3 regions of the Fodinicola acaciae genome follow, and region 3 is predicted to be linked to each of the others. Evidence: riboswitches for the same ligand, from Rfam matches in the RefSeq annotation. Region 3 holds a riboswitch; each other region holds the start of a gene.
The links. A riboswitch is a leader RNA that binds a small molecule or an ion and turns the genes downstream of it on or off. The one in region 3 is predicted to bind cobalamin.

Region 1 (10,466 bases), 150 kb from region 3:
GCAAGCACGATGTCGCCATTGTCGACGTACAACTGACCTGGCGGCGGTCCCCAGTGCTCTTCCATGCTCTGTCGCAGATCCGGCGGAAGCGTGTCGTAGAACGCGCGGTATTTCGCCGTGGAGATCCGGATCGGGTTGCCGGACAGTTGCTCGTCGGTCAACCACTCCGGATCCTGGCCGCCGGCCTCCACCAGCGCGTGCATCAGCGCGTCTCCGTCCTGCGCGGCCACACCGGGAAGATCTCCGACGACATAGCCGGCGGACCGCATCTTTTCCAGCAGCCGTACGACGCTAGCCGGCGTGTCCAGTCCGACCGCGTTGCCGATCCGGGAATGCTTGGTCGGATACGCCGACAACATCAGGACGATCCGGCGGTCAGCCGCGGCGACGTGCCGCAGCCGGCCATGCGCGACCGCGATCCCGGCGACGCGAGCGGCCCGCTCCGGATCGGCGACATAGCGCGTCAGGCCGTCGGAATCGGTCTCCTTGAACGAAAACGGTACGGTGATCAGTCGGCCGTCGAACTCCGGCACGGCCACCTGCGTGGCCACGTCCATCGGCGACAGGCCGTTGTCGTTGTCAGACCAGGTGTTCCGGTCGCTGGTCAGGCACAGTCCCTGCAGGATCGGGACATCCAGCTCGGCCAGTGCGCCGACATCCCACGCATCGTCGTCACCGCCGGCGGTGGCCGCCGCCGGTGTCGTGCCGCCGGCTGCCAACACGGTCACCACCAGCGCGTCGACTTTTCCCAGTCTGGCCAGCATTTCCGCTGGCGCCGTACGCAGAGACGCGCAGAACACGGGCAAGGTCTCACCGCCGGCCGCCTCGATGGCCGCGCATAGGGCTTCCACGAAAGCCGTGTTGCCAGCCACATGATGAGCGCGGTAGTAGAGCACGCCGACAACCGGACCGCTGCCAGTGCTCGTACGCTCCAACTCACCCCACAGCGGCATCGGTTCCGGAGCCGCGAAGCCGAAACCGGTCAACAACACCGTGTCGGACAGGAATGCATACAGATGCGCCAGATTCGCGGGTCCGCCATGCGCGAGATAGGCGTGCGCCTCGGCCGCGACGCCGATCGGCACGGTCGACAACTCCATCAGCTCGGCGTCCGGCAACTGTTCGCCGCTCAACACGACCAACGGAATGCCTTTGGCCAGCAGCGCATCCAGGCCGTCCTGCCAGGCACGGCGGCCACCGAGAACGCGCACCACGGCGAGGTCGATGTTTTCCAGCAGTCGCGGCAGATCGGCCACGTCCGTACGCGCCGGGTTGGCCAGCCGGAAATTCGCACCGCTCGCGCGGGCCGACAGCAGGTCGGTGTCCGACGTCGACAGCAGCAGGATCATGCCTGTGCATCCTCTCCTCCGGAGTCCGCGCTCCGGGGTCGTGGCACGACGACGGCGAGTGTTCTGGCTCCCGGATCACCGCTCACCCCGCGCCTTCCAGCCGTGTCGGCCGTGGCGTGTCGCGGGGGTCGCTTCCCGGTCACAGTGGCGGGACCGCGCCGGATTCGCACCGGCTTCCTGCACCGTCATCGCTGTTCAGTTGGCAGCCCCACTCTAAGGCAGGTCTGGTCAAACGCGAAACGGCAAGTAGTATCCGGCGGGTGACGACATCCGTGCAGCGTGAGGCAGCCGACCGCTGTCCCGGAGCGCTGCGCGTGCATCCCGCCGCCGATGGCGGGCTGGCGCGCGTACGCCTTCCGGGTGGCGCGCTGACCGCCGCCCAACTCGCGATATTGCGGACGGCGTCCCAAGAACTCGGCGACGGCACACTCGAGCTGACCTCCCGCGCCAACATCCAGATCAGGGCTTTGCCGGCAGGCGCGGAAATCGATTTGGCACACCGACTGGCGGCGGCCGGACTGCTTCCGTCGGCCACGCATGAGCGGATACGCAACATCATCGCGTCGCCACTCAGCGGTCGTTCCGGTGGGCTGCTCGACGTACATCCGCTGGTCGCGGCGATCGATTCAGCGCTGGTGGACACGCCGTCGCTGGCGGCGCTGCCGGGTCGTTTCCTGGTCGTCGTCGACGACGGTCGAGGCGACGTGATCGGCCTGGCCGGTGATATTGGTCTCATCGCGACGAAATCCGCCGGTTTCGCGCTGGTCCTCGCCGGCCAGGACACCGGAATCCGGGTGCCAGCGGGAGATGCCGCCGCCACCGTACGCGCGACCGCCGAAGCATTTCTCGCCGAGCGCGTCGCCCAGGAATCGACTGCCTGGCGACTGGCCGAGTTGACCGACGGTCCCGCGAACGTCGCTCGGCGCCTCGCGCTAAGGGCCGGTGGCGAGATCAGCGCGTACGCGTCGGCAAAACCGACAACCGTCGGCCGGGATCCGCTCGTCGTCGGTGTGCCGCTCGGCCGGCTCACCGCGAACCAGGCTGCCGCGATGACCGTGGACGTACGAATAACGCCGTGGCGCAGCATTTTCGTTCCTGGCGGAGATGCCGAGGCTTTGCTGGCCGCTGGCCTGATCGTCGATCCCGACTCGGCGTGGATCGGTGTCACGTCATGTGCCGGTCGGCCGCGATGCGCGAGCGCGCTGGCAGACGTACGCGCCGACGCCGCACTTTCCGTCTCACATCTGACATCTGGCCGCCCCGTTCACTGGTCGGGTTGCGGACGCCGATGTGGCCGGCCAGCCGGCGACGCGATCGACATCGTCGCGACACCGGACGGATACCAGGTCGACGGCCGGCTGACCGCGTCGCCGGTCCAGGTTGTGAGAGGTCTCCGGTGACCGATTATCTCAAGGATGGCGCGGAAATCTATCGCCGGTCCTTCGCGACGATCCGCGCCGAGTCCGATCTCGGCAGGGTGCCACCCGACTTGGAAAAGGTGGCCGTGCGGATGATTCACGCCTGTGGCATGACCGATCTGGTCGACGATCTCGCGTGGTCGTCAGGCGTCGGCGCTATGGCACGTCAGGCTTTGCGAGGCGGCGCACCGATATTGTGTGACGCCGCCATGGTCGCCAGCGGCATCACGCGGCGCCGCTTGCCAGCCGACAACGACATCGTCTGTACGCTGACGGATCCGACAGTCCCCGAGCTGGCGAGGAAACTACGTACGACCAGGAGTGCCGCCGCACTGGAACTGTGGCGCGATCGCCTCGCCGGTGCAGTCGTCGCCATCGGCAACGCACCGACCGCGCTATTTCGGCTGTTGGAAATGGTCGCCGAAGGTGCCGGCACACCAGCCGCCGTTTTCGGCCTGCCGGTGGGATTTGTCGGTGCCGCCGAGTCCAAACGCGCACTGTCCGACAGCGGCCTGGAGTTCGTCGTCGTACACGGTCGTCGCGGCGGCAGCGCGATGGCGGTCGCCGCCATCAACGCAATCGCGAGTGAACAGGAGTGAACACGTCCGTGCCAACAGGACGCCTTTACGGGATCGGGCTCGGCCCCGGTGATCCGGAGCTGGTGACCATCAAGGCGGCGCGGCTGATCGGCGCCGCGGAGGTGATCGCCTATCACAGCGCGCGCCACGGCCGAAGCATCGCACGGCAGGTCGCGGCGCCATACCTACGCGACGACCAGATCGAGGAAGCGCTCGTCTATCCGGTGACAACGGAGAAAACCGATCATCCCGGTGGCTATCAGGGCGCGATCGACGAGTTCTACCAGAAAAGCGCCATGCGGCTGGCCGCTCATCTCGACGCCGGACGGGATGTCGCGCTGCTGTGTGAAGGCGACCCATTTTTCTACGGTTCCTATCTGCACATGCACAAACGACTTGCCGACCGCTATCCGACCGAAATCGTCCCCGGTGTCACTTCGGTGAGCGCGGCGGCCGCCCAGGTCGGCCAGCCGCTCGCGGAGCGCGACGAGGTTTTCACCGTACTGCCGGGAACTCTGCCGCCGGCAGAGCTCGCCAGGCGGCTGGCGGAGACCGACACGGCCGCGGTGATGAAGCTCGGCCGCTCGTTCGAGAGCGTACGGTCCGCGTTCGCCGAGGCCGGGAAACTGGACGAGGCCTGGTATGTGGAGCGCGCCACGACCTCTCGCCAGCGGGTCGCTCCACTGTCCACTGTGGACGCTGCGGACGTGCCGTACTTTTCGGTGGCTCTGCTGCCAAGCTCGCGACGCTCCGACCGACCCGGCTGTGGCGTCACCGTCGTTGGGCTGGGACCAGCCGGCCGGCCTTGGCTGACGCCTGAAGCCGCCACGGCGATCGCTGAAGCCGACGATCTGGTCGGCTATCGGACATATCTCAAGCGGCTGCCGGACAGTCCGCGGCAACGCAAGCATCCCTCGCCCAACCGCGTCGAGGCCGAGCGAGCGGCACTCGCGCTCCGCCTCGCACAGGAAGGCCGCCGCGTCGCTGTCGTCTCCTCGGGTGACCCTGGAGTTTTCGCGATGGCGACGGCGGTTCTGGAGGTCGCGTGCCAGCCGGAATACGTGGACGTGCCGGTCACCGTGCTGCCAGGAGTAACCGCCGCGCAGGCCGTTGCCAGCCGGATCGGCGCACCGCTTGGCCATGACTACTGCGTGATTTCGTTGTCCGACCGGCTCAAACCGTGGTCGGCGATCGAGCGCCGGCTGGCCGCGGCGGCTGAGGCCGACCTGGTGATCGCCATCTACAACCCCGCGTCTCACACTCGCAGGCACCAGCTCGTCGACGCTCGCGATCTTCTGTTGAAGCACCGCGATCCGGACACGCCGGTGGTGATCGGCCGAGATGCCGGCGGCCCGGCCGAAAGCGTACGCGCCGTCCGCCTCGAGGATCTCGATCCGTCCGAAGTGGACATGCGTACGCTGCTGATCGTCGGCTCGTCGCAGACGCGGATGGCCGAACGCGACGGTCGTCAGATCGTCTTCACGCCGCGCCGCTATCCGGAATGACATCGCGCAGCCAATGAACGGCCTCCTGCTCCGACGCCACCGTCTCGACCGGCGGCAGCGGTGGCCTGCGCACCATCACGACCGGGAGACGGCGCTCGCGTGCCGCGACGAGCTTCGCGGCGGTCAGCTCGCCACCGCTGTTCTTGCTGACCAGCACGTCGATTCGATGCTCGCGGAGCAGCGCCAGCTCACCGTCCACTGTGTACGGTCCACGGTCGAGGATCACCGCGCACCGTTTCGGCAATGGAGGCCGCGGCGGATCGACCGTACGCACCAGAAACCAGAAGGCGTCCAGATCGGCGAAGACCGCCAGATCCGTGCGGCCGGTCGTCAGGAAGACGCGCTCTCCCGGCAGGACCGCCGGCACCGCCGCGATGTCGTCGACCCACAGCCAGTCGTCGCCAGGCTGCGGTTGCCAGGGTGGCCTGCGGACGACCACAAAAGGCAGACCGAGCCGCTGCGTCGCCTCGGCGGCGGACGCGGTCATCGTGCTCGCGAATGGATGCGTCGCATCGATGACCGCGTCAATGTCGTTGTCCCGCAACCAAACCGTCAGGCCCTCGACCCCGCCGAAACCGCCGATCCGCACTTTTCCGACCGGCAGCGCTGGATTGCTCACCCGGCCAGCCAGCGACGACACGACGGCATAGCGTTTTTGCAGCAGTGCGGCCAACCGGCGCGCCTCGCCGGTGCCGCCCAGAACCAGGATGCGCGCGGTCACGGATGACCGAGCTGCGTCATGGCTGGACGACCGGCGCGTGTGCGACCGCCGCCGCGACGGCCGCGTACACGGCGCTGCTCACCGGAGATTTCCCAGATTCGGTGCGCATCACGTTGCCGCGCGGACAGCAACCAGCTTTCGCGCTGGCACGTGAGTCGTTGCGACCGGGTGAAGCTTCCGCCGCGATCGTCAAGGATGCCGGCGACGATCCGGACGTGACGCATGGCGCGGTGATCGGTGCGACCGTACGTCCCGGTGGCTCCGGTGTGACTTTTCGCGCGGGTCCTGGTGTCGGCACGGTGACGAAGCCGGGCCTGCCGCTGGACGTTGGCGAGCCGGCGATAAATCCGGTGCCGCGGCGGATGATCCGAGAGCACCTCGGCAAGGTTGCCGCGCTGTATGGCGGCAGCGGCGATGTCGTCGTCGAGGTTTCCGTTGACGACGGCGAGGAAATCGCTCGCCGTACGTGGAATCCGCGGCTCGGCATTCTCGGTGGCCTCTCGATCCTCGGCACGACCGGCATCGTGGTGCCGTATTCCTGCTCGGCCTGGATCGACAGCATCCGCCGCGGCATCGACGTGGCGCGCGCCGCCGGCCGCCGGCATGTCGCGGGTTGCACCGGCAGCACGTCCGAACGCGTCGCCGCCGAGCTTTACCGCCTGCCGGACGATGCGCTGCTGGACATGGGTGATTTCGCCGGTGCCGTGCTGAAATACCTGCGACGGCATCCGGTGCCGCGGCTGACCATCGCCGGCGGCATCGGCAAGCTTTCCAAGCTGGCGGACGGACATCTGGACCTGCATTCCGGCCGTTCGCAGGTCAGTCCGGATTTTCTCGCCACCTTGGTGGCATCGGCCGGTGGCTCGCAGGACTTGGTGGAGCAGGTGCGCGCGGCCAACACCGCGCTCGGCGCACTGCAGATCTGCCAGAAAGCGGGCCTGCCACTTGGAGATCTGGTCGCCGACGGCGCACGTACGGTCGCTCAATCGGTGCTCCGGGAGGCACCGGTCGTGGTCGACGTCGTCGTCATAGACCGCGCCGGAGTCATCGTCGGCCGGTCACGAGCCGCCGAATAGAGGTGGCTGTCGGGAAAGTCTCCGGCCGTGAGGACGCGGCCGACGACGATGACCGCCGTACGACGGATGCCGGCTGCCCGCACCTGGGCCGCGATGTCGGCCAACGTGCCGCGCAGAATGATCTCGTCTGGTCGGCTCGCCATCGCGACGACGGCGACCGGACAGTCTTCGCCGTAATTGGGGACAAGTTCGTCGACCACCTCGCTGATCCGTTGCACCGCAAGGTGAAGGACGATGGTCGACCTGCTTTTGCCAAGCGTGGCAAGGTCTTCGCCCTCCGGCATCGGCGTCGCACGCACCGACGTACGCGTCAGGATGACCGTCTGTCCGACCCCTGGCACGGTCAGTTCGCGTTTCAGTGCGGCAGCCGCGGCGGCGAAGGCGGGCACGCCAGGCACGATCTCGTATGCCACGCCGGCGGCGTCCAACCGGCGTGTTTGTTCGGCAACCGCGCTGAAAACCGACGGGTCACCGGAGTGCAGCCTGGCCACGTCGAGGCCGTCCCGGTCGGCCGCGAGCATGTCCGCGACGATCTCGTCGAGGCTAAGATTGGCCGTGTCGACCAACTTCGCGCCGGCCGGACAATGCGCCAGAAGATCTTCCGGGACGAGACTTCCGGCGTAGAGGCACACCGGCGAGTCTTCGATGTATTTCCGCGCTCTCAAGGTGATCAGGTCGGCGGCGCCAGGACCGGCTCCGATGAATCGGACGGTCACGGCGTCGCCTCTTTCGTCACGATCCATTGTGTCACCGGCAACATCGGCCGCCAGGCGGTGAATCCGCCGAGCGCCCCGGCTCGGCTGATCTCGACGCGGACGAGCTCGCCGCCAATCCGCCCCTGCCACGCCGTGACCAATGTTTCCGACTCGATCGTCACGGCGTTGACAAACAGCCGGCCGCCAGGTTTCAGTGCGTCCCAACACGTCTCGACCATGCCGGCGACCGTCACACCGCCACCGACGAAGATCGCGTCCGGTTTCTCCAGCCCGGCCAACGCATCCGGCGCCTCCGCGCTGACGATCGTCAGCGCTGGCACGCCAAGATTTGCCGCGTTACGGCCAATCCGCGCGACACGCTCGGCATCCCGCTCGACCGCGATGGCGCGACACGTGCGATGGTGGCGCATCCACTCGATCCCGATGCTGCCGGCGCCGGCACCGACATCCCACAGCAGCTGTCCTGGCACCGGCGCCAGCCGCGCGAGCGTGATCGCGCGCAGCTCGCGTTTGGTCAGTTGGCCGTCGGATTCGTACGCGTCGTCCGGCAGCCCCGGCGTACGCGGCAAAAGCGCCGCCTCCGGGGCCGGAACACACGTAATGGCAACGACATTCAGCGCATCGGCGTCATCGGTCCATTTCTCCGCCGTCGCGCGTACGATCCGCTCCTTTTCGGTGCCGAGCCTTTCCAGCACGGCAACCTCACTCGGCCCATAGCCGCGGTCGACCAGCAGCCGAGCGGCTGCGGCAGGCGTCCGTCCGTCGGCGCTGAGCAGGAGAATTCGGCGGCCTGGTTGGACAACCGGATGCAGCGTCTCGACCGGACGACCGACCGCGCTGACCACCTCGACATCCTCGACCGGCCAGCCAAGCCGCGCGCAGGCGAGCGACAGCGACGACAGGTGCGGCAGGACGGTGACGTTTTCCGCACCCAGCAGGCGAACAAGTGTCGCACCGATGCCATGGAACATCGGGTCGCCACTCGCCAACACGCACACCTCGCGGCCGCGATGTTCCTCCATCAATCCCGGCAACGCCGGCAGCATCGGCGACGGCCAGGTGATCTTTCGCGTGCCTGCGTCTGGCAGCAACGCGAGCTGGCGTGCGCTGCCGAGAATGACGTCGGCGCCGCGCACGACCTCGCTGGCCTGGGCCGACAGCCCGTCGGCTCCGACCCCCACCACAGTCAACGGCACGCCGCCTACCCTACGTGAGGACCGGCGAGGCGGTGAACGGCACGGAGAGGACACTCACAACTCTCCGGCGGACGTGCGGCACGGCGACCTGACAATGCAGGTGAGGCGCCTCGGCTGCGTAGTACTTGTTTTACCAAGACATCGAACCGGACATTTATCCCAAGCAGGCAGCCACACCCACCTTACCTGCCTCAACGGTCACACTAGTCACAGCCCCCTGGTGATCGCGGGAGTACGAAAGCCTTGTTTCTTGCGTCCAGCGCTAGTTACTCGCCATTCACACCATCCGCGAACCTCACAAGGCAGACATTTAGCGCTCAACATGCCTTCGGATCCCACATATTGGACTTTCTCTCCACCTACCGGGACGCCAAGGCAACCTCCGGCGCCCCAGCCACACTCTGGTCCGGTTTGTTCGTTCTCCCCCGCCGCGCGCCTGGCCGAGGCGTGGAAAACTCACCTTGCACCTAGGTCATTCCAACGGTAGCTCGAAGGTCGTCGTCAGCTCGACGGCCTGGCCGGTACGCGCGGATTCCTCGGCCATGAGCATGATCTCCAGGACATGCCGGGCATGCCGCACGTTGAGCACCGGTTTTCGGCCGGACAGGACGCAGTCGGCGAGGTGGTCGGCCAGCACGGCCCGGTGCAGGCCGAAAAGCCGCTGTGTCTCGGCCTCGATCTCGCGCAGCGACGGCGTGATCCAACCGCCGAGTCCGGGCAGCGCGTCCAACTGGAAGACCTCCAGCGGCGGTCCGTCGCCGCCGTACGGCGCGCCGGCGATGTTGATCGTGCCGGCCCGGCCGAAGATCTCGACTTTCGGGCCGCGCGCGGCATTCACGTTGAAGGTGCCGTCGACGACAGCGAAGGTCGACTGGCCGAAATCGAGCATCATCAACACGTTGTCGTCGGCGGTGACCTCGATTTCCTTGCCTTTGTACGGGCCGCCGCGCACCGTCCGCACCGGCTCGGTGATGCCGGCGAACGCGACGACGCGTTTCGCCGGCCCCAGCAGCGCGGTGATCTCGTGGATGCCGTAGACCCCCATGTCGTAGAGCGGACCGGATCCTTTCTGGTAGAACCAGGTCGGGTCGAGCGGCCACGCGCCTGCCGCCGGACCACCGTGTGACGATCTGACCCGGGCGAACGCGACTTTTCCGATCGCACCGTCGCGGATCAGCCGTCGAGCGGCCAGCCGGTCCGGATAGAGGATGTTGAACGGCGCGCAGACGACGATCAGGCCGTTTTCCTCCGCCAGAGCGCACATCCGGTCCGCATCGGCCATCGTGGTGGCCAGTGGTTTCTCGGTCGCCAGGTGCTTTCCGGCGGACAGGATGCGAATGCAGGTGTCGCCGTGCACCGGGATCGGCGTCAGGTTGACCACGGCGTCGATCTCGGCGCCGTCGAGCATCTCGTCCAGATCGGCGAAAACCTGGGGAATGCCGTACGACGTGGCCACCGACTGTGCGCGATCTTTGTCGACATCCGCGATGGCGACGGCAGCGGCCTTGTCGGAAATCTGTGGCAGGTAAGGCAACAGGCCGATCCCCGAGGTCGCGATCGTGCCGGCACCAAGGATGCCCAGCCGCAGCGGCGCGGTCACCATGGCGCCACCTCCGGCGTGGCGTGCTGTCCGGTCCGAACGGCGTCGTAGAAAGCGAGGCAGGCGGCCAAATTGCGCCAGCCGTCGGCCACGGTCGCGATCGGCTCGGCCTCCTCGCGGATCACCGCGACCCAGTGGTCGATGTCGGCGGCCTGGTCGTGGCCGGCCGGCGTGGCGGTCTGGATCCATCCTTGGAACGGCGGAAAATCCGCCAGGACGTGCGTACGTTTCTCGATGCCGTCGACCCGCACGGCGCCCTCGCTGCCGACGTACGTGCCGCTCATCTGAAATCCACCGTCAGGCGCCG
Region 2 (10,466 bases), on a different contig from region 3:
CCATGTCGGCGGCTTCGACCAGTGGCGCGGCGGCATCGCGGCCGGTGATCACGACATGCTGGCGCCCCGGCCGGTCTCGCAGCGTCGCGACCACGTCGTCAACGTCGACCCAACCCCATTTCAGTGGATACGTGAACTCGTCCAGCACATAGAAGTCGTACGTCTCCGCCGCCAGATCCCGCCTGATCTGAGCCCATCCCTCGGCGGCACTGGCAGCGTGGTCCTGCTCGCTGCCTGGCCGCTGGATCCACGACCAACCCTCACCCATCTTGTGCCAGGCGACCGGTCCACCTTCGCCGGTCTGCCGGTGCATCGCGCCGAGCGCGCGAAAAGCCGACTCCTCGCCGACCTTCCACTTGGCACTCTTGACAAACTGGAAGACGCCGATCGACCATCCCTGGTTCCAGGCGCGCATCGCCATGCCAAAGGCGGCCGTGGACTTGCCGCGCATCTGTCCAGTGTGGACGATCAACAGCGGACGGTTGCGCCGTTGGCGCGTCGTCAGGCCGTCGTCCGGCACCACGCTCGGTTTTCCTTGCGGCATCAGGCCGCTCCGGTGAGCGTACGCACCGAGGCAGCAAGTGTCTCGACCGCCAGCTCCTCCAGCCGGAGCACCGGACCGTCCAGCACCGTCGCCAGCTTTTCCGCCAAACCCAACCGGATCGGACCGTTCTCGCAATCCACGACAACGGCCGCGACGCCTTCGGAGGCCAACAACGCGGCCGTGCGATGCGCGTCCTCCAGGGGGCTGCCGGCGCGACCCGTCGCTCGTCCGTCGGTGACGACGACGAGAAGCGGCCGCCGGCGCGCGTCTCGCAGGCGTTCGACCCGCAGGACTTCGCGTGCTCGCAACAAACCCTCCGCCAGGGGCGTACGTCCGCCGGTCGGCAATGCGGTCAACCGAGCCGCCGCGGCATCCACCGATGAGGTCGGTGGCAGCACCACTTCCGCGCTGTCACCACGAAAAGTCACCAGGCCGACCTTGTCGCGCCGCTGGTAGGCGTCGAGAAGCAGCGACAGGACAGCGCCTTTGACCGCACTCATCCGGGCTCGCGCCGCCATCGATCCGCTGGCGTCCACGGCGAAAAGCACCAGGTTCGACTCGCGTCCTTCGCGACGCGCGAGCCGCACGTCCTCCCGCCGGACGACCAGTCCAGTGCCGCTGCGTCCCCGAGCCTTCTGCTGCGGTGCCGCGGCGGCCATCGTCGCAACCAGATGCGGACGACCGGATTTTCCGGTGGACGGACGAGATCCGGTCACCCGACCGGAGTCGGTCTTCGCGCGCGACCGGCGGCCGGCGACGCCGCTGCCGACACCTGGCACTTCCAGCCGGCGCGTACGGAAGGTCTCGGTCGGCGCTGCGACCGACTCTTTGGACGGCCCCATCGCATTTTCTCCGCTGGCGGCGGCGCCGGAGCCAGGTCCGTCGTCGTCCGGCCCAGCAGGCCCCGGCGGCGGATCGGCTTCAGACAAGGCATTGTCGAGCTGCTCCTCGTCCAGTCCCGGTGCGTCGAACGGATTCCGGCGACGCCGGTGCGGCAACGCGAGCCGAGCCGCGACACGGACGTCCTCGGCGTCGACGGTCTGCCGCTCCTGCCAGGCCGCGTGCGCGATTGCCGTGCGAGCAATGACAATGTCGGCGCGCAGGCCGTCCACCTCGAAGGAGGCACACACCGACGCGATCTGTCGCAGCGCGGCATCGGGCAGGTCCACATCGGACAGCGACGCCTGCGCGCGTACGATCCGCTCCGACAACTTTCGTTCCTGTTCAGCGAAACGAGCGGTGAAGGCGGCCGGATCCGCGTCGAATCCGAGCCGCCGGCGGACCACCTCGGCACGGTCGTCGACCTTCCGTGGCGCGGCCACCTCGACGGTCAGGCCAAATCGGTCGAGCAGCTGCGGCCGCAGCTCGCCTTCCTCCGGATTCATCGTGCCGACCAACAGAAAACGCGAGCGGTGCCGCACCGACACCCCTTCTCGCTCCACATAGGACGTGCCGAGTGCGGCCGCGTCGAGCAGCAGGTCGACCAGATGGTCGCCGAGCAGGTTGACCTCGTCGACGTAGAGAATCCCGCGATGTGCCGCCGCGAGCAGGCCCGGCTCGTACGCCTTGACACCTTCGGCCAGCGCACGCTCGATGTCCAGCGCGCCGACCAACCGGTCCTCGCTCGCGCCGACCGGCAGCTCGACCAGCCGCGCCGGACGGTTCTCGGCCGGATCCGTCGAGCAGTGCGGCCCGTCCGGACATGACGGGTCGGCATCGGCCGGATCGCAGCTGAAACGGCAGCCGCCGACGACGGCCACCGCCGGCAGGACCGCTGCCAACGCGCGCACAGCGGTGGACTTCGCCGTGCCTTTCTCACCGCGTACGAGCACACCGCCGATCGCCGGAGAAACCGCGTTCAGCACCAGCGCGAGGCGCAGGTCGTCCATCCCGACGACCGCGCTGAGCGGAAAGATCGGCGCAGTCACGGGCTTTCCCCCTCAAGGTCCGGCGCACCTGGCGGCACGAACGGCAGTCCGGCCGGCGGACCGGCTTCCAGCAGTCGCAGCACATAACCGGTGTCCAGGTTGTCGGCCACCAGATCCCCGGCGATGTCCAGCGATCTTTGTCGTACGGCGGAAAAGCTCACCTCGGCCGGGACGAAGCGGCGGTTGGCGACCGCCGCGACCTCGGCGAGAAAGCATCGCCGAAACCCGTCGTTTTCGAGGATTCCGTGCCAGCTGGTCCCCCAGACGCTGTCGGACCGGCAGCCGTCCAGAAAAGAATCACCGGAGGAGACCGAAACGCGGCCGTGGTGGATCTCGTAGCCATCGACATCCTGGTCGTACGCGCGTCCGGTCGGCCGCCCGAGCACCTTTTCGGCTGCAAAGTGGACAGCCGTGGGAAGGACGCCAAGCCCGGTGACTTTCCCCTGTCTGCTCTCCACATCGTCGTGGATGACACCGGCGAGCATCTGGTAACCACCGCAGATGCCAAGCACCGGTTGCCTCGCCGCCGCACGTCGCGAAATCGCGTCGGCGATGCCGTTGTCGCGCATCCAGGACAGATCCGAGACTGTGGCGCGTGTGCCAGGCAACACGACGAGGTCGGCGTCGGACAGTTCTTCCGGGCGTGTAACGAAACGTACGGCGACGCCTGGCTCGGCGACCAATGGATCGACATCGGTGAAATTCGAAATCCGCGGAAAACGTACGACCGCGACGCGCAACATGTCCGCACCGACCGGCGGTCCTACGGCCGGCAGGTCCGCGGCGAGCGCCAGTGAATCCTCGAGGTCCAGCCAAAGTCCACGTACCCACGGCAACACGCCTGCCACCGGGCGGTCGGTCAACTGCCGCAGGCCGGCCAGACCCGGACCGAGCAGGCCTGGATCGCCGCGGAACTTGTTGACGACGAAACCACAGATCAGCGCCTGGTCGGCGGGTTCGAGGAGCGCCAATGTGCCAAACATGGCTGCGAAAACACCGCCACGGTCGATGTCACCCACCACCAGCGTCGGCAGGCCAGCGGCGCGGGCCAGGCCGAGATTGGCGATGTCGGTGGCGCGCAGGTTGATCTCGGTCGGGCTGCCGGCGCCTTCGCAGATCACCGCGTCATAGCGTGAGCGCAGGTCCGCGAGCGAGTCGAGTACGGCGTCGCGGAGCCGCGCTTTCACCTCATGGTAGGAAAGTGCGCTGACTTCGGCGATCGGCCGGCCGAGCAACACGACCTGGCTGTGCCGGTCGCTGCCGGGTTTGAGCAGTACCGGGTTCATCGCGGCCTCCGGCTCGATCCCGGCGGCGGCCGCCTGCGCGGCCTGCGCGCGGCCGATTTCCGCGCCATCGCGGGTAACCGCGGAGTTGAGCGACATGTTCTGCGCCTTGAACGGCGCGACCTTGACCCCCTGGCGAGCAAGCCAGCGGCACAGGCCAGCGGTCACCATGCTCTTGCCGGCGTCCGATGTGGTGCCGGCGACCAACAACGCGCCGCTCATGACAGCACCTTTCGCGTAAACGCGAACAAAACCGCCGCCGCAGCGCCGACCAGGCGGGAAAGCAGAGCAGCACGCGCGATGTCGTCGGCCGTCGGTGCCCTGCCGGATCCGAGATTTCCGCGTATCTCCACGCGATCGCCGTAGCGGTTGGCGCCGCCGAGCCGTACGCCGAGCGCGCCGGCGAACGCGGCCTCGCACCGGCCGGCATTCGGGCTCGGATGGTCGCCGCCGTCCCGAAACATCGTTCGCAAGGTGTGGACGGGATTGCCGCCGACCGTCGGGGCCAGTGCCGCGGCGAGAAAGCCGGTCATCCTCGCCGGCAGCCAGTTGGCCAGGTCGTCGAGTCTGGCCGCAGCCCAGCCAAAACGCGCGTAGCGCGGGTTGTGATGACCGACCATCGCGTCCAAGGTGTTGACCGCTCGGTATGCCAGCAGGCCCGGCAGTCCAGCCACGGCACCCCAGAACAGCGGCGCGACGACCGCGTCGGAGGTGTTTTCGGCAATCGATTCGACGGTCGCCCGGCTGAGCTCGGACGCGTCCAGCTCGGTGGCGTCGCGGCCGCACAGGTGGCTCAGCCGCTGCCGTGCCGCCGGGAGATCGCCGCCGGCCAGCAAAGTCCGCATGTGCCGGCCTTCGCGTACGAGCGAGGTGCCGCCAAGAACGGTCCAGGTCGCCGCCGCGGTGATCGTCCACGACCGCTGTCCGGCGACGCCGACCAGGGCCGCGCCGCCGACGAGGGTTGCGGCGTACGCCGCGCCGCGTGGTCGGCTGTCGGCCCACATCCGGTTTTCCAGGGATGCCGCGACGCGGCCGAAAACCGCGACCGGGTGGCCGCGCCGCGGGTCGCCGAGAACGCCGTCGAGCAACGTACCCGCGAGCAGTGCGAGCGGCACGCCACGCAGCATCGACACGCCTTCCTCGAGGTGTCCACGCCTCGGGACGAAGGATCGACGGCCGGAGTTCCTGGCTGCCGGGCTGGGTGGCCTGGCTAACAGTGGCGGGACCGCGCCGGATTCACACCGGCTTCCTCCACTGCCGTCGACGAACCCTCGTACGCAACCACAGCCGTTTCCGCAGTGTCAAGGAGCCCCGCGCCGCGACCACATCACACGCCCGCGCCGCCATCGACGATCGCCGCACCACTTCCAACGGAACCGGACCATCCGATCCGACGCGGGGAAAGGCCTGCCGCCAACTCGCAGGCACCCGACGCGACCCGACCACACGGACGGGGGTCCGGGGGCTCCGACCCCAGGAAAAACAACGATGACCGATCCGCCATGGAAGTCGTGCCCGACGACCAGGCAGCACCATCGGTCGAGTGCGCCGGGCCGGTCGGGGGCCCGGTCCGGCGCGTATTCCAAGATATAGGTATGGCGAGACATAAACAACAGTCTCCGCGGACATAGCGCGTGAAATCACCGCAAAGACTACGCACCGCGTTGTTTAGGTCACTCGATACGTATATCTTGAGTCGTCGGCGGGTCGGGAGGCACTTGGATGCGCGAAACCAGACGCCAGGGCGCGCCGGCTATCCGGTCCTGCGTTTGCGCGGCGCCGCCTTCTTTCCGGCGCGAAATCCGGCTTCCAGCTCGTCGACCAGCTTCAGGCCGGCGGTGGCCCAGCGGACTTCGTGTTTCGCACGGTCGATGAGGCCGTGATAGACGTGCACCTTGTACGCGACCACCGCGTCGGCCAGCTCAGCGTTTTGCGCGAGCCGGATGCGCAGCAGGTCGGTGTCGCGGTTTTCCAGGTTGCGTACGTGCGCCTCCCAGCGCCGCCGCTGTTCCTCGTGATGCGCGCGGTGTGCCTCAAACTGCTTGCGCGCACTGGCAAAGCTGGCGTATTCCAGATAGCTCGCCTTGAGATAGCCGGCGTCCCGTTCGCGCTGCGACGGCGTGACCTCCTCGACCCAGCGCGCCAACTCCGCGCGTCCTTCTTTGGTGAGCGTGTAAATCGTCTTGGTCGCGTGGGTGCCGCGCGCTTCCGACCGGCCGGAAATCAGCCCCGCCTCGTGCATCCGCCGCAGCTCCGGATAAATCTGCGAATGCGGTGCGTGCCAGACGTAGGCCACCGACTGCTCGAAAAACCTGGCCAGGCTGTAACCGCTCATCGGCTCGGCCTCCAGCAAAGCGAGCAACGCGTGGCGCAGCGACACCGTCCGCTCCTCCTGTTCCGGCCGGACGCTCAGTTGGTTCCGGTAATACTACGACGCATAGGCATATACCCGGCGACCTACCTGGAGGCGCGGTGAGCGTACGAGTGCCGATCACGTTGGCATGCTGGGATTACGACCGCACGCAGGCGCTCGCGGACGGCCGGATCCGGCCCGAGGGGGTCGATCTGACCTATCTGCGGCTGCCGGTCGAGGAGACCTTCTTCCGGATGGCGCGCTATCAGGAGTTCGACGCCGCGGAGATGTCGCTCTCGTCGTACGTCCTGTCTCTTTTTGGTGCCGCGCCGTTCGTCGCCATCCCAGTGTTTCCGTCGCGCGCGTTCCGGCACAACGGCATTTACGTACGTGCAGACAATGCGATGCACGAGTTGGCGCAGCTGCGCGGAAAAGTCGTCGGCGTGCCGGAATACCAGGTCACCGCGGCCGTCTGGCAGCGCGGCATCCTGGCCGAGTTTCACGATGTGCCGGTGGAATCCGTTCGCTATCGGACCGGTGGCCTGCACCAGCCGGGACGCGTGGAGAAAATCGAGTTGCGGCTGCCAGGTGGTGTCGAGGTGGAGCCGATTCCGGCTGACCGTACGCTGACCGAGATGCTGTTGGCCGGCGAGATCGACGCGCTCTACAGTCCGCGTACGCCACCGTCCATGTTGGACGGTGACAGGTCGTTGCGCCGGCTGTTGGCGGCACCGCGGCTGGCGGAGGAGGCCTACTTCGCCGAGACCGGGATTTTCCCGATCATGCATGTGATCGTGCTGCGGCGCGAGATCTACGACCAGCACCGCTGGCTGGCACGGTCACTCTTTCAGGCGTTCACGGCGGCAAAACACGAGGTCCAGGCGCAGCTGGCGGAAACGGCCGCGACGCGCTACATGCTGCCGTGGCTCTACGACGCGGTCGAGCACACGCGCCGCGTGATGGGCGCCGACTTCTGGCCGTATGGCCTGCGCGCCAACGAAAAGACGCTGAGCACCTTCCTGCGTTATTCGTACGAGCAGGGCCTGGCCGAGCGGCTGCTGACGCCGGCCGAGCTGTTCGCACCGGAATCCCTGGAGACGCACCGAGTCTAGTGATCTAGTGTCCCGAGTCAGACTCGGGACACTAGGCTTTCCGGCGTTCGACCAGCCACCATTCGGTGAACAGCAACACGGTCGTCCAGCCCAGCCAAGCGCCGAGCGGACCGATCTGCTGTGCCGCCTCCGGTCCGGTCGCCTGCGGCAGGAACACAATGAACAGGATGATCCCCCAGATCCTGTTGGTGATGATGGAAAACGTGAGCGCGAAGCTGCGGATCATCCAGCGCCGGTGATCGGCGAAGCGGCGCCGCCGCGCCATGCGATAGCCGGCCATCGTGCAGAACAGCCACAACAACGCGAGCGAGATGTCACTTCCGGCGGCGACGAGGCCAAATGGCGTGCCCGCGCCGATGATCAGGCCGCATAGTCCAGCCGGCAACACACCGGCGAAGACGTACGTCCGGCCGAGCCAGCGGTGCGCCACCGGATAGTGCTGCCGAAACCACGGCCACACCTGGAAACAACAGGTCACCATCGCGACCGTGGCAAAGCCGACGTGCGCGACCAACAGCGGATAGTGCAACGGAAACGAGGATGGGACGCGCGAAAGCGCCGGATTGAGCGTCGCGTACGGCGGCAACGAGAAGGCGAGGAACAGCAACGCCAGCAAGGCCAACGGCACGATCCACGGCCGGCGCCACCAGGACCGCCGGGGTCCCGCCGCGATGGACTTTCCCTGAACTGTGGTCGTCATACGTCCCGATCCTCTGGTCCGGCCGATTGTTCGTACACCGTACCAACGCGATCGCCTTTTGCCGCGACAGCAAGCAGAAACTACGCCTCAGGTAGCAGTGCGCACTAGTACGCTGATATGGTCAGACGCAAAGCGCACTAGTACGCGAGGAGACGACGATGGCGACGGACGATCCACCGTATGTGGTCATCGGCAAGGAAATCCGCCGGCAGATCGAGAGCGGTGAGCTGCGACCCGGAGACCGGGTGCCGTCGACGCGGCGGATCGCCGCGGACTGGGGTGTCGCGATGGCGACGGCGACGAAGGTGCTCAGCTGGCTGCGGCAGCAAGAACTCGTCGAGACCCGGCCCGGAGCCGGGACGGCGGTGCGTACGCCGCCGCCGCTGGCGAAATCCTTGGCATCACCCACCTTGACGGTGGACGCGGTCGTACGCGCCGGCATCGCACTGGCCGACGCGGAAGGCCTGTCAGCGCTTTCCATGCGCCGGATCGCCGCCGACCTCGGTGTCGGCACGATGTCGCTCTACCATTACGTGCCAAGCAAAGAAGAACTCGAGCGGCGGATGGCCAACACCGTGCTCGGCGCCGAGCCGCTGCCAGATCCCCGGCCGGCCGGCTGGCGGGCGCACCTCGACGCCGTCGCGCGTCTGCATTGGCGGACGTATCGCCGCCACCCCTGGGCCGCCTCGGTGATCCTCGGCTCGATCAGCCGGCCACCGCTGCTGCCGAGCGGCATTTCCCAGGTGGAATGGGAACTCCACGGGATGGCCGGCCTGGCGCTGTCAGACCTGGAGAAACTGCGAGCGATCACCAGCGTGCACGTCTACGTGGGCGGCCTGGCGCTCAGCCGCGGCATCGAGCTGGAAAACCAGCTGAACTCCGGTGTCAGCACCGAACAGAAGTGGGGCCGGCTGCAGCCGCTGGTCGACGAGATCTTCGCGGGTGGCCGTTTCCCGTTGGTCGCAACGCTCCAGGTCACCGACGAGGAGGCCAGCGACATCGACGCACTTTTCGAGTTTGGCCTGCGGCAACACCTTGACGGCTTGGCCGCGTATCTGGCCGGGAGATAGCGAACCGGCTCGGCAGCCGAGCCAGTTCGCCAGAGTCTAGTTGTTACTGCTGCGCTTTCTGCTCGGCCAGCACGAAGGCCGGGTTGCCCTTGTCGTCCAGGCCGGCGTCCAGGATCTTGTCGTCCAGATAGGACGATGCTTCCGGCGCAAGGAAGATCTTGGCATCCTCCGAGGCGATGACCTGGTCGTTCTCGGCCGGCACCGTGGCGATCCGGAGCTCCATCGCGTTGTCCTGTGGGGCGTCACCAGCTGGTGCTATCCGCAGGCCGGCGCCGTCCGGTGCGCCCTGTGCGGAGGTGATGTTGTGCACAAGCTGCGCGGCCGTTGGCGTGAGAACAAGCATGCGTACCTCTTCCGTTCCTCGCTGTCCAACAAATCCTGCAGATCAGCCACGTTAGTGGCGGCCTGGCGCGTTCGCAGATCACGGACTTGCCGACAGCGAGCTGGCGGCCGCGCCGTTTTCGGGACACCACCAGTGAAAACGGAGGTCCCACGGCGCGACCGCCATCGATCAGATTGTGAGCTGCGTCACAGATCTATCGAGCTCGCACTGTCTGGTTCCCGATGTTCCAGCCGGAAAGGCTGACCAGCGGGCTCGCACCTTTCAGCTCCGACAACCGATAGCGCGCGGTGATCGTCTGGCGCTGACCGGGCCACAGCGTGACCTCGTTGTCGCTCCACTGGATCGGCAACACCTGGTTGTCACCGGAAACGTTCGCACGCAACACATCCGCACGGGTGAAGAACGCCGGCGTACGGTCGCCGCTGACGTTGCGGATCGTCACCGTTGTCACCGCGTCACGGCCCTCGATCCTGGTGTGCGCGGCCGCCTTGACCGTCGCCTTTCCCAGGTTTTGCAACCCGGTCAGGTCGGCATAACCGCCGCTGCCATAGGTGACACCGAAACCTTCGCCGAGCGTCTTCTTCCAGTCGATGTCGTCCTTCTTGGTGGACAGCCAGTAGACATTGCGGCTGACCACCGCGTGGCCGCGAGTCAGCGTCAGCTCAAGGAAGTAGGTCTTGGAAATGCCCGCCGGCACCTTGGGCATCAGCACCGTGCGTACGTCCTGGCTGAACAGCGCCGGCACGGCCGCCTGGCTGGTGCCCTGCACCTTTCCGTTGATGTCGATGAACTTCGCGGTGGCCGTCAGGCCGGACTGCCGGTCGTTGGTCAGGTTGGCCACCCGGATCGAGCCGTCGTCGTAGCCGTACATCACATGCACCGGCTCACCGGCTTTCTTGGTGCCGAAATACACACCGGACTGGTCGAAGTCATAGCCATAGATGTTCCACTGCAGCGACGGCCAAGCCTTGTTCATCATCCAGTAGATCAGGCCGGTGCTCGGGTTGGCCTCGTCCTTGGAGTTTCCCAGATATGCCTCGAACTGGGCGCGGGCGATCTCGTACTCGCCGACCTGCGCGATCCGCTGGTACGACGCGAGGTCCGACCACTTGCCATAGCGGTTCCACAGCGGG
Region 3 (10,466 bases):
CTCGGCCTGCCGCGCAGTTACTGAGCCAGTAACGGCAACGACCGCCGGCCGTTGACCTTCAGCGGCATCCCCCGGACCGGGGGCGCGCTGTTACCCGAGGCGCCGTAGCGCTGCCTCGACTGCGACCTCGACCCGGGAGGTCATGCCGGGCGCATCGACGGGACGGCGGCCGGCGACCTGACGACGGACCCACTTCGGTTGGCTGTCGTCATGGTGCAGCAGGGCGTACAGGTCCCACCACGGATCGAGCGTCACCCCGGCGATCGACTCATAGAGCGACCGAAGCCGCTCCGCCCACTCGGGCGAGTAGAGCGCCGCCAAATATCGCCGACAGTGCCCGACGTCAATCGCGCGCGCTCCGCGATGGATGCCATTCCAGTCGGTCAGCCCGGTAATCCTCCCGCGCGACCAGAGCATGTTCACCGGCAGGAAATCGCAGTGCAAGAAGACCGCATTGGCCGGTGGTGGCGGCGCCGCCATGGCACCGAAGGCCGCCTTCCACACGGCCGGGTTGTGGGCGTCGGCCGGGACCTGCAACTCGTCGAGCGGGGCGATCCAGGAATCCCTCCACGGCCTGAACGTCTTCGCGGGGAGATCGAGGGAATGCAGCGATACGGCAAGCTCCGCGATCCTGGTCATCCACGACCGGGGTTGCGCCGGATTCAGATCGACATGCCCCGGCAACCGTGTCATCAGCAACGACGGCGCGCCCCCGGTCGAAGCGCCAGCGACATCGGCAGCCAGGATGCTCGGAACCGGGAGCCCGCTTCCGGCCACCACCCCAAGGTTGGCGATCTCCTTCTCCAAGCTCTCTTGCAGCCCAAGCCCGGCCGGGTATTGTCGCAGTACGACGAAAGTCCGCACCCCACGTCGCTCGACAGTCAGCCGGTTCACCGCGGAGCAGACGCCACCGGTCAGTCGGCGACAGCCAACGACGCGACTGCCCCGACCCATCGACGCCGCCACCCAGGCGAAAGTCTCCGCGGAGGGCCGGCGCTGCACGAACCGGCCATCCCTCCAGTCGCCGTCGCTCATGAGCGCGAGCCTATTCGCCCGCGGCGCTCGCCAGACGGTCAATATCGTCGCGGCAACGACGCGGCGGACTCCAGGCAGGAGTCCGCCGCCTGCCGTCACAGCTCCGCGCGGACGTGCCGGGTCGCGGCGACGAGGTTGGCCAGGGTGGCGCGCACCTCGGGATAGCCGCGGGTCTTCAGGCCGCAGTCGGGGTTGACCCACAGCCGGCCGGCCGGAAACGAGCCGAGAGCGGTACGCAGGTGCGCGGCGATCTCGTCCACCGACGGCACTCGCGGTGAGTGGATGTCCCACACGCCGGGTCCGACCTCGTTCGGATAGCTGGCCCTGCTGAGGTCGTCGACGATCGCCATGTTGGACCGCGCCGCCTCCAGGCTGATCACGTCGGCGTCCATGTCGATGATCGCCTGCAGCACGTCACCGAACTCCGCATAGCACATGTGTGTGTGGATCTGCGTACGGTCGTCGACCCCGGAGGTGGTGAGCCGGAACGACTCCACGGCCCAGGCGAGGTAGGCCGCGCGACCGGCCTGGCGCAGCGGCAGTGTCTCGCGCAGCGCCGGCTCGTCGACCTGGATCGCCGCGATGCCGGCCGCCGCAAGGTCGGCGACTTCGTCGCGCAACGCCAGCGCGACCTGCGCGGCGGTGTCCGCGTGCGGCTGGTCGTCGCGTACGAACGACCAGGCCAGCATGGTCACCGGGCCGGTCAGCATGCCTTTGACCGGCTTTCGCGTCAGGCTCTGCGCGTACGTCGACCAGCGGACGGTCATCGGTTCGGGCCGCGACACGTCACCGACGATGATCGGCGGCCGTACGTAGCGCGTGCCGTACGACTGGACCCAGCCGTGCGTGGTCGCCAGGAATCCGTTGAGCTGCTCGGCGAAGTACTGGACCATGTCGTTGCGCTCCGGCTCGCCGTGCACCAACACGTCCAGGCCGAGCGCCTCCTGTTCGGCGACCACCGAGCGGATCTCCTCACGCATCGCCTGGTCGTACGCCTCGGCCGTCAACGCACCGGACCGCAGCGCGGCACGAGCCTTGCGCAGGCTCGCCGTCTGTGGAAACGAGCCGATCGTGGTGGTCGGCAGATCGGGCAGCGCCAGCCGTTCGTGCTGTGCTTGGCGGCGTTTGTCGTAAGGACTCGCGCGATGCCGATCGGTGTCGCGCACGGCTGTAACGCGCGCGCGTACGGCATCGACGCGGACGATCGGCGAGGCCGCACGCGCGGCGCGCCGAGCGGCGTTGACTTGGAGCTGCCCGGCGATGGCGTCCCGGCCGTCGGTCAGGCCCTTGGCCAGGGTGCTGATCTCCTGCAGTTTCTGTGCCGCGAAAGCGAACCAGCCGGCCAGCTGCGGATCCAGATCGCGCTCGAGCGTGACGTCGATCGGCACGTGCAGCAACGAGCACGATGCCGACACGTCGACGGTCTGCGCGAGACCGAGCAACGTACCAAGCGTCGACAGTGCCGCCGGCAGGTCGGCGATCCAGATGTTGCGGCCGTCCACCACGCCGGCGACCAGCCGCTTGCCGGGGATGCCGCCGGCAGCGGCGAGGTCGGTGAGGTTGGCGGCGGCCGGCCCGGTGAAGTCCATTGCCAGGCCTTCCACGGCCGTGCCGGCGAGCACCGGCAGCGCGTCACCGAGCCGGTCGAAGTATGTCGCGACCAGGATCTTCGGCCGCGACCTTTCCGCGCTGAGCGCGTCGTACGCGCGTTTCGCCGCCGCCAGCACGGCCGGCGGCTGGTCGGTGACCAGCGCCGGCTCGTCCAGCTGGACCCACTCGGCGCCGGCCGCGCGCAGATCCTGCAGCAGCTCGGCATAGCACGGCAGCAGCCGGTCGAGCAGCCTCAGCGGCTCGAAGCCGGCCGGCGCGCCCGGCTCCGGCTTGGCCAGCAGCAGGAACGTGACCGGACCGACCAGCACGGGCCGGGTGACCATGCCGGCCTCGGCGAACTCCTCGAGCGGTTTGGTCGCGTCGAGCCGGAACTCGGTGCCGGGTCCGAGCTCTGGGACCAGGTAGTGGTAGTTGGTGTCGAACCACTTGGTCATCTCCAGCGGAGCGGCGTCGGCGGTGCCGCGCGCCATCGCGAAATAGCGGTCGAGGCGGTCGGCCTCCGCCTGGTGCCGCGCCGGGATGGCGCCGACCATGATGGCCGTGTCCAACATATGGTCGTACAACGAGAAATCGTTGCTCGGGATCTCGGCGATGCCGGCGTCGCGTAGCTGCGCCAAACGCTGCAGTCGCAGCTCACGCGCGGCGGCCAGGAGCGTGTCGGCGTCGGTGGCGCCGCTCCAGTAGGACTCGACGGCCTTCTTCAGTTCCCGGTTGACACCTTGCCGGGGAAAGCCGTACACCGTTGCTGCCATGGGCTCTCCTTCGCGAGTCCACTGCGGACCGCGCAGGTGAGCGTCGGCGCCCAGGACCGAGCGCACCGACCGACCCACCCACGAGGTCGCGGCCAACCGCCCCGCGGTCGCGGGACGGGCGCTGGCAGGTCTTCGGACTCGTGAGCACGACCGGCTGCTCGCCGGTCACCTACCGGCCGTCGCTTCCCAGGCCCGTGCGGACCCAGTGCCGTCCCTCGTACGGGACAGACGGCTGTCGTTCTCACTCACCGCTGCGGGGCAGTCCCGGACTCGCACCGGGTTCCCTCTTGCCTCGCCGTCCACACGACACACGTGGACCGCGAACCAGCTGCGCGGCCAACTCTAGTCAGTCGACGAAGGAGTCGAACATGCCTGGCTGGTACGAGCCGGCCGGCGTACGCACGATGACGTTGATGCGGTTGGCCGCGTTGATCAGTGCGACCAGCGACACGAGCGCGGCGAGCTGGTCGTCGTCGTAGTGCTTGCGCACCTGCTGCCAGGTCTCGTCCGACACACCACGGTGGTGGTCGGCGATACGCGTGCCTTCCTCGGCCAGCGCCAGCGCCGCGCGCTCCGCCTCGGTGAACACGGTCGCCTCACGCCAGGCGGCGACGAGGTTCAGCCGTACTGAGGTCTCACCGGCCGCCGCGGCGTCCTTGGTGTGCATGTCGGTGCAGAAACCGCAGCCGTTGATCTGGCTGGCCCGCAGGCTGACCAACTCCTGGGTGGACTTGGGCAGCGACGAGTTGCTGATCACCATGCTGGCGTTGGCGAACCGCTTGCCGAACTTGGCGGCGAGCTCGTTCTCGAACAGGTTGATACGGGGTTCCATGACGATCGTCCTCACTCGTGTTGTGGACTGGACGAACACGAGATGCCGGCGATTCGCCGCGTGTGACAGTGACGAGGGCCACTGTCACAGCACGGTGCGACGTGGTGTCTGGTGAGCGACACGAGAGGACCGGCATGCACACCGAGACGTTCGTCGAGCATCGCAACCTGCTGTTCACCGTCGCGTACGAGATGCTCGGCTCGGCTGCCGACGCGGAGGACGTGCTGCAGGAGACCTGGCTGCGCTGGTCCGGCGTCGACCTGGACACGGTCGAGAACCGACGCGCGTACCTGGTGCGGATCACCACGCGGCAGGCGCTCAACCGGCTGCGTACGCTCGGCCGCCGCAAGGAGTCGTACGTCGGTCCGTGGCTGCCGGAGCCGCTGCTCACCGCGCCGGACGTGGCCGAGGACGTGGAGCTGGCCGACAGCGTGTCGATGGCGATGATGCTGGTGTTGGAGACGCTGACGCCGACCGAGCGAGCCGTTTTCGTGCTGCGTGAGGTGTTCGACCTCGGCTACGACGAGATCGCCGAGGCCATCGACAAGACCGCGGCGGCCGTACGACAGATCGCGCACCGAGCACGCGAGCACGTCGCCGCCCGCCGGCCGCGCGGCAGCGTCTCGCGTGACCAGGCCAGGGACGCTCTGCAGGCATTCCAACGCGCGGCCGCCACCGGCGATCTGCAGCATCTGGTGGACATCCTGGCGCCGGACGTGGTCTTTCTCGGCGATGGTGGCGGCGTCAAGGAGGCCGCGCCGCGGCCGATCGTCGGTGTCGGCAAGGTGTCCCGGCTGCTGGCTCTCGGCCTGGAGCAGATCGACGCGCAGTCGCTGCAGCTCACCCAGGTCAACGGTTATCCGGCGCTGGTGCTGCGGATCGACGGCGAGGTCGACACCGTGCTGGCCTTGCGCATGGACGACGGCCTGGTCACCGGCTTCTACGCCGTACGCAACCCGGCGAAACTCTCGCGCATGGACCAGGAGACGACGTTGCGGCGCTGACCGAGAGATGATCACCGTATGGCAGACATCGCATTCAGGCGGGCCCGAGCCGACGACGCGGCTGAGGTCGCCACGCTGCACGCCGACAGTTGGCGGCGGCATTATCGGGGCGCGTACGCCGATTCCTTCCTCGACGGTGACGTGGTCGCCGATCGCCACGCGGTCTGGTCGGAACGGCTCGCCGCGCCATCGGCCAGTGCGACGGTGCTCGCCGAGCGGGAAGGGGAGCTCGTCGGTTTCGTCCACGTCATGTTCGACAAGGACGAGCGGTGGGGGAGTCTGGTCGACAATCTGCACGTACGGCATGACCAGCAGCGCGGCGGCATCGGCTCGGCGCTGCTCGGCCAGGCCGCGCTCGCCATCCGCGATCAGGCGGCCGGCGATGCGATGTATCTCTGGGTCTTACGGCAAAACACCTCGGCGCAGCGGTTCTATCGCGCATGCGGAGCCGCGGAGGTCGAGATGGCCAAGGCGCCGGCGCCCGGGGGAGATCCGACCCGACTCAACGGCAGTCCGGACCGCCTGCGGATGGCCTGGCCGGATGCTTACGTGCTGATCGACGGACCGAATCGCACCGGCACACCTGGCGAATAGAGAACGCTGACGGGGTCGCCGCCAACGCTTGGCAGTCCGGCGGCGGCGACCAGTTGGTCATCCAGCTCGAACAGCTCGGCTCGACGCAGCGGCCACGGTGGATGTTCGTTCGGTATGTATCGCGTACGGCCTCGGTTGAACACGTGCAAACCCCAGCGCGCGGTCAGAAACTCCTCCAGCAGGTTCGGATTTTCCACCGGTGCGCCGATTCTTACGTTCACATGGCTCGTCGGTCCACCGCCGCGCCGCCAGCAGTCGTACGCGATGTGGTCGTCGTCGCGCCGTACGCGCATGCTGGACCATATGTATGGCAACGAAAATCCGCGCCGGCCGACGACGACCGGCAGCAGCCGGCTGGCGTCGAGCGAACGGAACACAACGCCACGGCGGCCATGCGCGTCGACCGAGTAGAGGCGCACGTTGGTCTCCCAGAACGTGCCGACGTACGGTGTCGCCGGCCCGGTCGACAGGCCGACGCGATACATCTGGAACGGGACCAGTCCGACGTACGTCGTGCCGTCGAGCTGGTCCGGTGAGGTGCCGGCCGGCAGCAGCGGCGCGACGAGCGCCGGATCGACCGGCCAGTGCACGAAAGTGAGGTCACGCCAGGTCTGGGTCTGCGTCGGCCGCCCTACCGGCCGCGGCGTCTCACGCGTGATCGGCTCGGCCGGCATACGTCGACGATACCTCGCGTTTTCGCGCGGCCAACGCGGTGACGAGCAGGATCACCGCGGCGAAAGGTGCGGTCAGGATCGCGCCCGGACGACCCCAGCCGGCGACGAACGGGCGATAGACCGGCAGGTTGGGCTCGTGTGCGAAGACGATCTTTCCCAGCAATGACACCGTTTCGACGACGCCTGGCAGCAGAAGTGCGATCACGTAACAAAAACCGATCGCGGTGAGGATCCTGCCGTTTCGCGACAGTCGCGGCCGGCTGCGCAGGACCCACGCCGCGACCTGCCAACCGGCCACCGCGCCGGCCAGCAGGCCGGTCACGGTCATCGTCGCGAGCAGCGGCGGATCGTCGCGGCGGTCGGCTTCGAACCACACGTTGACAAATCTGTTGGCGCCGGTGCGGATCGAGGCGACGATGTGCATGACCAGCTCACCTTTGCCGGCCTGGTAACCGTAGAAAGCCGGCTGTAGGTCGGTTTTTCGCACGACCTGCCAGCCGTCGCCGCGCAGTCGCGTCGCCGCCGCGGCGATCAAGGCAGCGGCGGACGTTTCCGGCACGTCCTTGCCGTACACGCGATTCTCCGCGTCGAAGCCGAGATCGCCGCCGAAGACGAAGCACCACACCGGGCCGCCGCCGTCGCAGTCAGTGCCGAATCCGAACGGATAGGGATAGTCGGTGCCGCCGTAGCGTCCGATGCCGGCGCCGGGGAACGCGGCGGCGACCGCCTGGTCGGTGACGGTCGGGGCCGGCAGCCGTGGCGCGGTGTGCCAGCCCGCGTACGCGCCAAGGCTCAGGCCGAGCACACCGCCGAGCACCGCGACGACGATCGCGATCGCCACCGGCAGGACGCCGTTGACCCGGCAGAAATCGGTCATCCGCGCACTTTACGTCGTATCATCGCGAAACGGTGCGCGCTTTCGCTTTGGGGAAGCCGAAGCGGCCTCAACGTGCGACCTTGACAGGCTCTCGCAAGCGGCCGATCATGCTGCTATACCGATTTATGTCGACCCAGCTGGCAGTGATCTTGAGTGCCGACACACGCAGCATCCGCGCCGTGAAACGGTATAGCCGAGACGAGGGATCAGCGATGAGGCCAGTCACAGCAGTGTTGTCCGCGGTGGCGATCGTCCTGTCGTTGTGTGCGCCGGCATCCGCGGCCGCGGCGAAGACCGGTCCCAAGTCGGTCGTGTACGTCGAGGTCAACGACCAGAGCATGACCAACGTCGGCAAATACACGCTGGCGCAGGGTGGCGCGCCGGTCTTCGACATCGCGGTCATCTTCGCCGCCAACATCAACTACGACGGCTCGAAGGCCTACCTGTATTTCAACCCGCAGGTGCAGAGCGTGCTGAGCAACGTCGCGACCCAGGTGCGGCCGCTGCAGCAGAAGGGCATCAAGGTCCTGCTGAGCGTGCTCGGCAACCACCAGGGCGCCGGGTTCGCCAACTTTCCGTCGCAGGCGGCGGCAAGCGCGTTCGCGAAGCAACTGTCCGACGCGGTCGCGACGTACGGCCTGGACGGCATCGACTTCGACGACGAATACGCCGACTACGGCACCAACGGCACCGGCCAGCCAAATGCCAGCTCTTTCGTCTATCTCGTCTCGGCTCTGCGCACCAACCTGCCGAGCAAGCTCATCACGTTCTACAGCATCGGCCCGTCGGCTTCGCGGCTCAGCTACAACGGCGTGAGCGTCGCCAACACCTTCGACTACGCCTGGAATCCGTGGTACGGCACGTGGCAGGTGCCGGCCGGACCGTCGGCCAGGAGCAAGCTGTCGCCGGCCGCGGTGAGCTACACCGACACCAGCGCCAGCACGGCCGCGAGCCTCGCCACGCGTACGGTCAACGAGGGCTACGGCGCCTATCTGACGTACAACCTGACCGGCACCGACTCGCACACCTACATTTCCGCGTTCACCAGGGCCCTGTACGGAAGCGACGCGGTCTATTCGGGCTGACCTGACCTGACCTCGGCCGGCCGGCCATTGGGTGCCTCGGATCGAATGTGCTGACTGGAACCACTTTTCGCGGGAACGGTGGGCCCAGGGTCTGTCTCCATATTGCGGGGGATGAGAGTCGTTTGGGCTCGGCTATCGCCCCGCGGAAGATGGAGACAGACCCTAGTTAGCACATTCGACGGCGTGGCCGGGATCGCAAACCGTCTCAATCTGAGACACCGGCGGCGGTGAGCCGGCCCTACCCTCTGGAACAACACTCGCGGCATTCCCATCATCACGCGACGCGTTGGCCCGGAGCCGGCGCGCCGCCTACCCGCAGGGAGGTCCTCGATGACCGCCGCTCATTCCGCCGCAGAGCCGTACGCCCCGCCAGAGCCGGTCGCACAGTCAGCATCGCCGGCAGCGGCACAGAGCGCCTTCTTCGCCGGCAACCCGGCGGCCGTCGGCCTGCCGGCGTTCATCGTCGGCTCGATCGCGCTCGGCCTGGTGCTGGTCGGGTACGTGCCGGCCACCGCGGTCGGCGCGTCGCTGCCGATCATCGCGGCGGCGACCGGGCTCGGCCTGACCATCGCGACGCTGTGGGCCGCCGGCACCGGCGAGAGCGCGGTGGCCAGCGTTTTCGGCATCTTCGCGGGCTTCTGGCTGTCGTACGCGGTGCTGGTGCTCGGCCTGACACACGGCTGGTTCGGCATCCCGCCAGCCGCCGCGGTGTCGGCGCAGGGCCTGTTCCTGATCACCTGGCTGGTGGTGATCGTGATGCTGACGCTGACCACGCTGCGGCTGCCGTTGGCGTTCACCGTGCTGTTCGCGCTCATCGACCTGGCGTTGGCGGCCGTACTCGTCGGCACGTTGCAGGGCTCGGCCGGCTGGCTGAGGCTCGGCGGCATCCTGGTCTTCGCGGCCGTCGGCGTCTATCTGTACGCCGGAGTCGCAGCGGCCACCACCGGTGGCGCCGCGTTACCGCTCGGAAAGCCGTTGATCCGCTGACCTCTCCACGAGGGTGGCGTTCGGGTCGCGCTCATCCCCTCCGAGGCGACCCGAACGTCGCGGACTCAATAGCCGTAATGCAGCCAGACCGACTTGGTCTCGGTGTACGCGTCCAGGGCCCACGGACCCATCTCGCGGCCCCAGCCGGATGCCTTGTAGCCACCCCACGGCGCGGCCATGTCCGGGATCGGCGGCATGTTCACGAAAACCGCGCCGGCGCGGATGCCGTCGGCATAACGCTGAGCCGTCCGGATGTCGCGTGTCCAGACGGTCGCGGCCAGGCCGTACTCGGTGTCGTTGGCCCGCGCGACGACCTCGTCGGGGTCGTCGTACGAGGTCACCGCCAGCACCGGACCGAAGATCTCCTCGCGCATGATCGTCATGTCGTCGCGTACGCCCGCGAACAGCGTCGGCGCGTAGAAATAGCCGTCGCGGTCGATCGCGGAGCCGCCGGTGACCAGCTCGGCACCTTCGTCGCGACCGACGCCGACGAGCGAGGCGACCCGGTCGCGATGGCGGCCGGAGACCAGTGGCCCCAGCTGCGTCGACTCGTCGATGCCGGGACCGACGCGCAGCGTCTGCAGGCCGGCCGCCATCTTCTGGACGAACTCGTCCTCGCGCTCGCGGTCGACGTAGAACCGCGTGTACGCGGCACAGACCTGCCCGGTGTTGAGCGTCGCGCCGAGCAGGTTGCCGGTCACCGCCGCGTCGATGTCGGCGTCGGCCGCGATGATGCTCGGCGCCTTGCCGCCTAGCTCCAGCGTCAGTCGCTTCAGGTTGGACTGCGCGCTCGCCTGCGTGATGAGCTTGCCGACCGCGGTGGAGCCGGTGTAGGAGACGTGGTCGACACCGGGATGTGAGCTCAGCATCGCGCCGACCGAGCCATCGCCGGTGACCAGGTTGACCACACCGGCCGGAATGCCGGCCTCGACGGTCAGCTCCACCAGCCGGACGCTGGTCAGTGGCGTGACCTCGCTCGGCTTGATCACCACGGTGTTGCCGGTGGCCAGCGCCG

Region 1: linked by a shared signal. The riboswitch ahead of cobN (cobaltochelatase subunit CobN) and the one ahead of metE (5-methyltetrahydropteroyltriglutamate--homocysteine S-methyltransferase) in region 3 are both predicted to bind cobalamin.
Region 2: linked by a shared signal. The riboswitch ahead of GNX95_RS21550 (cobalamin biosynthesis protein) and the one ahead of metE (5-methyltetrahydropteroyltriglutamate--homocysteine S-methyltransferase) in region 3 are both predicted to bind cobalamin.

The regions. Positions count from the first base shown of each region.
Region 1 is NZ_WOTN01000001.1:934,464-944,929, reverse strand. It holds gene cobN (cobaltochelatase subunit CobN) at 1-1,349, opposite strand, end outside; cobalamin riboswitch at 1,386-1,551, opposite strand; gene GNX95_RS04320 (nitrite/sulfite reductase) at 1,610-2,749, shown strand; gene GNX95_RS04315 (precorrin-8X methylmutase) at 2,746-3,366, shown strand; gene GNX95_RS04310 (precorrin-2 C(20)-methyltransferase) at 3,375-4,850, shown strand; gene GNX95_RS04305 (cobalt-precorrin-6A reductase) at 4,825-5,571, opposite strand; gene GNX95_RS04300 (cobalt-precorrin-5B (C(1))-methyltransferase) at 5,574-6,647, shown strand; gene cobM (precorrin-4 C(11)-methyltransferase) at 6,554-7,363, opposite strand; gene cbiE (precorrin-6y C5,15-methyltransferase (decarboxylating) subunit CbiE) at 7,360-8,559, opposite strand; gene GNX95_RS04285 (Gfo/Idh/MocA family protein) at 9,032-10,162, opposite strand; gene GNX95_RS04280 (Gfo/Idh/MocA family protein) at 10,156-10,466, opposite strand, start outside.
Region 2 is NZ_WOTN01000002.1:1,341,193-1,351,658, reverse strand. It holds gene cobO (cob(I)yrinic acid a,c-diamide adenosyltransferase) at 1-544, opposite strand, end outside; gene GNX95_RS21560 (magnesium chelatase subunit D family protein) at 544-2,433, opposite strand; gene GNX95_RS21555 (cobyric acid synthase) at 2,469-3,977, opposite strand; gene GNX95_RS21550 (cobalamin biosynthesis protein) at 3,974-4,882, opposite strand; cobalamin riboswitch at 4,913-5,043, opposite strand; gene GNX95_RS21545 (PadR family transcriptional regulator) at 5,509-6,135, opposite strand; gene GNX95_RS21540 (substrate-binding domain-containing protein) at 6,228-7,220, shown strand; gene GNX95_RS21535 (DUF2306 domain-containing protein) at 7,252-7,920, opposite strand; gene GNX95_RS21530 (TetR/AcrR family transcriptional regulator C-terminal domain-containing protein) at 8,079-8,990, shown strand; gene GNX95_RS21525 (hypothetical protein) at 9,034-9,333, opposite strand; gene GNX95_RS21520 (glycosyl hydrolase 2 galactose-binding domain-containing protein) at 9,527-10,466, opposite strand, start outside.
Region 3 is NZ_WOTN01000001.1:1,088,273-1,098,738, forward strand. It holds gene GNX95_RS04995 (acyl-CoA dehydrogenase family protein) at 1-24, shown strand, start outside; gene GNX95_RS05000 (phosphotransferase family protein) at 91-1,035, opposite strand; gene metE (5-methyltetrahydropteroyltriglutamate--homocysteine S-methyltransferase) at 1,131-3,398, opposite strand; cobalamin riboswitch at 3,505-3,743, opposite strand; gene GNX95_RS05010 (carboxymuconolactone decarboxylase family protein) at 3,745-4,230, opposite strand; gene GNX95_RS05015 (RNA polymerase sigma-70 factor) at 4,365-5,234, shown strand; gene GNX95_RS05020 (GNAT family N-acetyltransferase) at 5,253-5,828, shown strand; gene GNX95_RS05025 (YqjF family protein) at 5,780-6,502, opposite strand; gene GNX95_RS05030 (hypothetical protein) at 6,477-7,379, opposite strand; gene GNX95_RS05035 (endo-beta-N-acetylglucosaminidase H) at 7,592-8,464, shown strand; gene GNX95_RS05040 (GPR1/FUN34/YaaH family transporter) at 8,795-9,451, shown strand; gene GNX95_RS05045 (aldehyde dehydrogenase family protein) at 9,517-10,466, opposite strand, start outside.